Linked DNA regions of Spirulina major PCC 6313. The protein of the gene in region 1 binds, or shares a complex with, the protein of each later gene. Links are inferred from orthologs where the notes say so. Each region holds a gene or a part of one and is shown on either strand. Other genes may lie near its edges. The genes, in order: pcrA and uvrB.

Region 1 (3,335 bases):
GGGGAAGGTGACATTCTAGCCACCGCTGACATTGCGCCAAGGCCTGAGGGTGAGAATAGACCGTTTGAATCGCCTGGAAATCCGCAGCACAGGACACCAACACATGATGAATCGGGAGAATGAGAGCCTGTTGGATTTGCAGGTGTTCCAACTCCCAGAGGGTATCGAGGGTGACAGCCACGCTCCCCTGAATTGAGTTTTCCACGGGCACCACGGCGAGATCCACCTGTTGGGCAGCCACGGCTTTGAGGGTTTGGGCAATGGTGGGGTAGGGGCAGAGGATGGCTTCATTGCCGGTGTTTTGTTGGAGGCGATTGCGATAGACGATGGCGGCCGTTTCTGCGTTGGTTCCGGGGGGGCCAAGGTGAGCGATGGAAGGGGTCATGCGTCGAGTTCAACGGTGGTGTTTTCAGTGTATTACGAGTGCAGACGTAAAGCCCCCGTTTTCTAAACGGAGGAGTCTGTCAAGTTCCATTGGCCGATCAACGCCATGATCGGAGGGGCGGGGTCTGAAAGCCTGATTTTCCGGAATCATTCACCGAGTCGATACAATGAAGAGCATGACTCTGTTTGGGTCACTGTATTTTTGTTACTTGTATCCTTGCCCATGAGTACCGACTTTCTGTCCCATCTGAATCCTGCCCAACGATGCGCCGTTGAACATTTTTGCGGGCCGCTCCTGGTGGTGGCTGGGGCTGGGTCGGGCAAGACGAGGGCCCTGACCTACCGGATTTTTAACCTAATCCATGAGCATCATGTTCATCCGGAAAATATCCTCGCGGTCACCTTCACCAACAAGGCGGCACGGGAAATGAAGGAGCGGATCGATCGCCTCTTTGCGGATAAATTAGCCCACAAGCACCACAACAAGCCCCTGGATGCCCTGGAACCGGCGATCCAAACGAAGCTGCGATCGCAAGTCTACAAAGAAGTCATCAAACCCCTGTGGATTGGCACGTTTCACAGTTTGGCGGCGCGAATTTTGCGGCTGGATGTGGATAAATATCAGGACGAACGGGGCCGCACTTGGGGCAAAAACTTCACCATTTTTGACGATGCCGATGTGAATGGGGTGGTGAAGTCGATCACCACGAAACAACTCAATCTAGACAGCAAAAAATTCGACCCCCGCAAAATTCGCTACGCGATCAGCAATGCGAAAAATCTCGGCCTCTCGCCTGCCGAATACGCCAAGGAAAACCCCGACTATCGCGGGCGCACCATCGCGGAGGTGTACGAACTCTATCAGGATCAACTGGCGGCGAATAATGGTCTAGATTTTGATGATCTGTTGCTGATTCCGGTGCGCTTGTTTGAGCAAAACGAAAGTGTCTTGGGCTATTGGCACAAGCAATTTCATCACATTCTGGTGGATGAATATCAAGATACAAACCAGATTCAATACGATTTTGTTCGGCTCTTGACCACCAATGGGGAGACTAACCCGAAGGCGTGGGATTGGCGCGATCGCTCCGTGTTTGTGGTGGGCGACGCGGATCAATCGATCTATTCGTTCCGGATGGCGGATTTTCGGATCTTGCTGGGGTTCCAACAGGATTTTGGCGATGGTTTGCCCGATGAGTCCACCCAAACCATGGTGAAGCTCGAACATAACTACCGCTCCCGCGCCACGATTCTCTACGCGGCTAACGAGTTGATTGATCACAATAGCCAACGCATTGATAAAATTTTGCGGGCGACACGGGGCGAGGGGGAGCCGATCTACATTGCCAAAACCGACAATGAACAGACCGAAGCCCGCTTTGTCCTCGACCAAATGCACGGTTTGCGCTCGGATCATCCGGAATTGACCTGGGGCAGTTTTGCGATTCTCTACCGCACCAATGCCCAGTCCCGCGCCTTAGAAGATGCCCTGCGGGGGAAAATTCCCTACACGATTGTGGGGGGGTTGAAGTTCTACGATCGCAAAGAAATTAAAGATATGCTGGCCTATCTGCGGGCGATCGCCAACCCCGCCGACACCGTCAGCCTGCTACGAATTATCAACACACCGCGCCGGGGAATCGGGAAATCCACCCTGGAAAACCTGCAAAACGCCTCCCAAGAGTTGGGCGTACCCCTCTGGGAAATCCTCAGTGATGAAACCTCTGCCCAAACCCTAGCGGGCCGAGCGGCGAAACGGGTGCTGGAGTTTGTGGAATTGATCAAACGCTATCAAGGACAATTAGCCCACGACATCCCGGCGTTACAGTTAGCCCAAGGGCTGCTCAAGGATTCGGGCTATGTGGAAGACCTCCAACAGCAGGACACGGATGAGGCTAACAACCGGATCGAAAACCTCAACGAATTACTCAACGCTGTCGCCGAGTTCCAGGAGGAAAACGAAACCGAGCGGCTTCAAGATTTTCTTGAAAATGCCTCCCTCGCATCGGATCTGGACAATCTCCAAGATGAAACCGAAGCGGTGACCCTGATGACCCTCCATGCGGCGAAGGGGTTGGAATTTCCGGTGGTGTTTATGGTGGGGATGGAGCAGGGGTTGCTGCCCAATGCGCGATCGCTCCATGACCCCGCCTCCCTCGAAGAAGAACGCCGCCTCTGCTATGTGGGCATCACCCGCGCCCAGGAACAGCTATTCATGACCCATGCCCAAATGCGTCGTCTCTGGGGCAGTTCTGAAAGCTGTGTGCCGTCGCAGTTCCTCAGCGAATTGCCGGAAGAGTTTGTCAGCCAACCTGATCGCTTTCACCGCCGCCGCAAACCCAAGGCCGTTGATGATTCCCCCCCGAAGATTGATAATAATCCTGACAATTGGCTGGTGGGCGATCGCATCGTCCATGACCAATTTGGTGAAGGGGAAGTCACCCATGTGTTTGGCACAAAGCACAAGGTTCACCTAGGGGTGAAATTCCCCGGCATCGGCAAAAAGGTGATGGACCCCCAACACGCCCCCCTAACGCGGGTTTCTTAGTTCATCACTGCTAGGCAAGGGGCTTAAGCCCCCTTGTTAAGCCCCTTGTTCGGATTTCCAGGGGTGGAGGTGGGTTTTGATGGTGTGATAGTTAGCGTCAAGGTCGGGTTCGAGGATGAGGATGGCGGCGAGGCGGCGGGCGGTGTGGATGACGTGGACAAATTCGTCTTGTTTAAGGGGACGATCGATAATTTTTTCGGCGCGATAACTGAGCCATTTTTTGATGACTTGATAGCCGCCCAGGGTGTAGTGCCAAACGCGATCGGGGATGTTGCACCAGTAGGCGCGATCGTTCAGGTAAATATCGTAGGTGTGTTCGCCGAGGCGGGCGATGCGCTCTGAGCCGAGGGTGTCGCGTTCGGTGGGGGTGTAGGGGCGTTGGATGGCTTTGCCTTTTCCGGGC
Region 2 (3,294 bases), 2.1 Mb from region 1 along the record:
AAGGGTAAATGGGCCGCCGCGCTCAGGGTCATCATTGTAGATAACTCGTTTTTTTGGGGATAGATGCCTTTCCAGGCCCCGGCAAATTTATCGTTGCGGTGTATCCCGGCGGGCATGGTAAAGGCCCAAAGGGTACTGAGGAGGGTGGCAACTTCGAGGCCCCAGGATAGGAGAATCACCTGTTTGCGCAAGGGAAAACGGCCCGCAATGTAGAGGGCGAAGGACATCATGTAGAGGATTTCGCGCACCTGGACATTGGTGGTTCCGGGCATTTCTGACCAGCCAAAGGAACAGAAGGAGATAGCATTCAGGATTAAGAGGGCAAGATCACCGCTGAGGACGTAGAGGGTCATTTGCCAGCGCAGCATCAGCATGATTACGGACATGAGAAAGACCCCATAGCGCACGAGGCTGTTTAATCCGCCACCGATAACTTCACTCAGGCTGCGGGTAAAAAATAAAATTCCGACGATCGCAAAGGTAGTTTCAGCAATTTCGATCGCTTTCTCACGGGTCAAGGAAATGCGCAACATATGACAATGAGGGGAAGTGCTCAGGAGAAAGTTTGTCCGATTCTAACCTGTTCGATCGCTGCTGACAGGGAGAACTAGGCGAGGGCGATCGCGCCAAAGCGTTAGAATGCGAGCAACGGATTGAGACTGTGGCCATGGGTTTTCAACTAAATGCACCCTTTGAACCGACGGGAGACCAACCGAGGGCGATCGCTGAACTCACCGCCTCCCTCACCCAGGGGCATCGTCTCCAAACCCTCCTGGGCGCAACGGGAACCGGCAAGACCCTGACCATGGCCCATGTGATCGCCAATCTGGGCCGCCCCACCTTAGTACTGGCCCACAACAAAACTCTAGCGGCGCAACTGTGCAACGAACTGCGGCAATTTTTCCCGGACCACGCGGTGGAATATTTCATCAGTTACTACGACTATTACCAACCCGAAGCCTATATTCCGGTCAGTGATACCTACATTGAAAAAAGCGCCTCGATTAATGAAGAAATTGATATGCTGCGCCACTCGGCGACGCGATCGCTCTTTGAACGGCGCGATGTGATCGTGGTCGCCTCGATTAGCTGCATCTATGGGTTGGGGATGCCCGCTGAATACCTCAAAGCCTCGATTCCCCTACGAGTGGGGGAAGAATTCGACCCGCGCCAACTGTTGCGGGCCCTGGTGACGGTGCAATATACCCGCAACGATGTGGAACTGAAGCGCGGTAACTTTCGCCTCCGGGGCGATGTGTTGGAAATTGTCCCCGCCTACGAAGATCGGATCATTCGCCTTGAATTTTTCGGGGATGAGGTGGATAGCATTCGGTATCTTGACCCGGTTTCGGGGGAGGTGTTGCAAAGTCTATCGGGGGTCAACATCTATCCGGCGCGGCACTTTGTCACCCCCACAGAGGCGATCGAGCGAGCCTGCCACGCTATTGAAACCGAACTCGCCGCCCAATTGGATCACCTTACCGCCGAAGCTAAACTCCTCGAAGCCCAACGCCTCAAACAGCGGACAAATTACGACCTGGAATTATTGCGGGAAGTGGGCTACTGCAATGGGGTGGAAAACTATTCGCGCCACCTGGCCGGACGGAATCCGGGTGATCCGCCGGAATGTTTGATCGATTATTTTCCCGATGATTGGCTGTTGATGATTGATGAATCCCATGTGACGGTTCCGCAGTTGCGGGGGATGTATAACGGCGACCAAGCGCGGAAAAAGGTATTGATTGATCATGGGTTTCGGCTGCCGAGTGCGGCGGACAATCGCCCCCTGAAGGCAGATGAGTTTTGGCAGAAGGTGGGGCAATGTGTGTTTGTGTCGGCCACGCCGGGGGATTGGGAGCTAGAGCAGTGTGAGGGGCGGATCGCAGAGCAAATTATCCGGCCGACGGGGGTGATTGACCCGGAAATTTTTGTGCGGCCGACCACGGGGCAAGTGGATGATCTGCTGGGTGAGATCTGCGATCGCGTCGATCGCCAGGAACGAGTGTTAATTACCACCCTGACAAAACGGATGGCGGAAGATCTGACGGAATATTTCCAAGAGCGATCGATCCGGGTGCGTTATTTGCACTCGGAAATTCAGTCCATTGAACGGATCGAGATTTTGCAAGGGTTGCGGGATGGGGAATTTGATGTGTTGATCGGGGTGAACCTGTTGCGGGAGGGGTTGGATCTGCCGGAGGTGTCCCTCGTGGCGATTATGGATGCGGACAAAGAAGGGTTTTTGCGGGCAGAGCGATCGCTGATCCAAACCATCGGCCGCGCCGCCCGTCACATTCGCGGCCAAGCGATTCTCTACGCCGACAACATCACCGGCAGCATGGATCGCGCCATTTCCGAAACCAACCGCCGCCGCACGATCCAGCAGGCCTACAACGAAAAACACAACATCACCCCCCAACCGATCGCGAAAAAATCCCAAACCAATTCGATCCTCAACTTCCTCAATATTTCCCGCCGCCTCAATGCCCAAGAACTCGCCCAGGTTTACAGCGCCCAGGACGAGATCAGCCTTGAACAACTCCCGGAGGTGATCCAACAATTAGAAGCTCAGATGCAAGACGCGGCGAAAAAAATGGAGTTTGAAGCAGCGGCGAAATATCGGGATCAGATTAAAGCCCTGCGCGATCGCCTCCTGGGGCGTTGACGGCATCTGTTAGGGACTCGGTACGATGAGATCGCGCCCAGTTCCTAGCCGTTGGACAAGCCCCTACACCATTTCAATCACCCCCATCATGCCCAGTTCTTCATGATCCAAAATGTGGCAATGGTAGACGGTGCGCCCCTTATAGGTGCGAAACGGAATCCGAATCCGGACGGTCTCCCCTGCCGCCACGAGCACCGTATCTTTCCAAGCGGGAGGGTTGAGGGGCTGGCCGTTGCGTTCGATCACCTGGAAGCGGTTGGTGTGGATGTGGAAGGGGTGATCCATGATGTCGATGTTTTGGATTAGCCAATCTTCCGTGGTGCCGACGGTAACGGTGGTGTGGACGGTATCCCCTTGGAAGGCTTGGCCATTGATTAAAAACGCCATGCCGTGACCGGGATTCATGCCGTGATGGAGGCGAAATTCGCGGGTTTGGCTCGGTTGGGGGAGGGGGTCAACGGGGATGAGGGAGGCGGGGAGGGTGAAGGGGGTGGGGGATGTGTCGGTGTAGGTGAGGGTGGCGAGAGTGGTGGCGGTTTGGGAACTTTGGGAACGGCGACCCATCATGCCCCTGCCCATCATCCCCATGCCCATACCGCCAGCGGTGCGTTGATAGGGTTCGTTGATCA

The links.
Region 2: the proteins of pcrA (region 1) and uvrB are in contact, whole or in part, in a crystal structure (PDB 7EGT), measured with the Thermus thermophilus proteins. The link is inferred for Spirulina major PCC 6313 from one-to-one orthologs. Residues at the interface, in WP_096412145.1 of Thermus thermophilus: His654, Arg656, Phe657, Gln666, Asp668, Glu669, Lys680, Arg681, Leu682, Ser683, Lys685, Tyr686, Ala687; in WP_096411307.1 of Thermus thermophilus: Glu23, Leu25, Arg26, Asp27, Gly28, Glu29, Arg30, Phe31, Arg55, Glu326, Asp327, Phe328, Glu379, Ser382, Gln383, His398, Gly400, Arg401.

What each region holds. Positions count from the first base shown.
Region 1 is NZ_KV878783.1:3,419,832-3,423,166, forward strand. Bases 259-3,269 are described here. They hold pcrA (DNA helicase PcrA), read left to right. Parts: upstream 259-607; coding sequence 608-2,932; downstream 2,933-3,269. Other genes in these bases: pheA (prephenate dehydratase), read right to left, coding at 259-385; SPI6313_RS15080 (type ISP restriction/modification enzyme), read right to left, coding at 2,969-3,269. In the rest of the region: more of pheA, read right to left, coding at 1-258; more of SPI6313_RS15080, read right to left, coding at 3,270-3,335. UniProt on the Escherichia coli protein: A helicase with DNA-dependent ATPase activity. Unwinds DNA duplexes with 3'-5' polarity. Translocates on single-stranded DNA with 3'-5' polarity. Initiates unwinding more efficiently from a nicked substrate than double-stranded DNA.
Region 2 is NZ_KV878783.1:1,272,941-1,276,234, forward strand. The notes cover bases 197-3,166. They hold uvrB (excinuclease ABC subunit UvrB), read left to right. Parts: upstream 197-667; coding sequence 668-2,665; downstream 2,666-3,166. Other genes in these bases: SPI6313_RS05460 (O-antigen ligase family protein), read right to left, coding at 197-533; SPI6313_RS05470 (multicopper oxidase family protein), read right to left, coding at 2,729-3,166. In the rest of the region: more of SPI6313_RS05460, read right to left, coding at 1-196; more of SPI6313_RS05470, read right to left, coding at 3,167-3,294. UniProt on the Escherichia coli protein: The UvrABC repair system catalyzes the recognition and processing of DNA lesions. A damage recognition complex composed of 2 UvrA and 2 UvrB subunits scans DNA for abnormalities.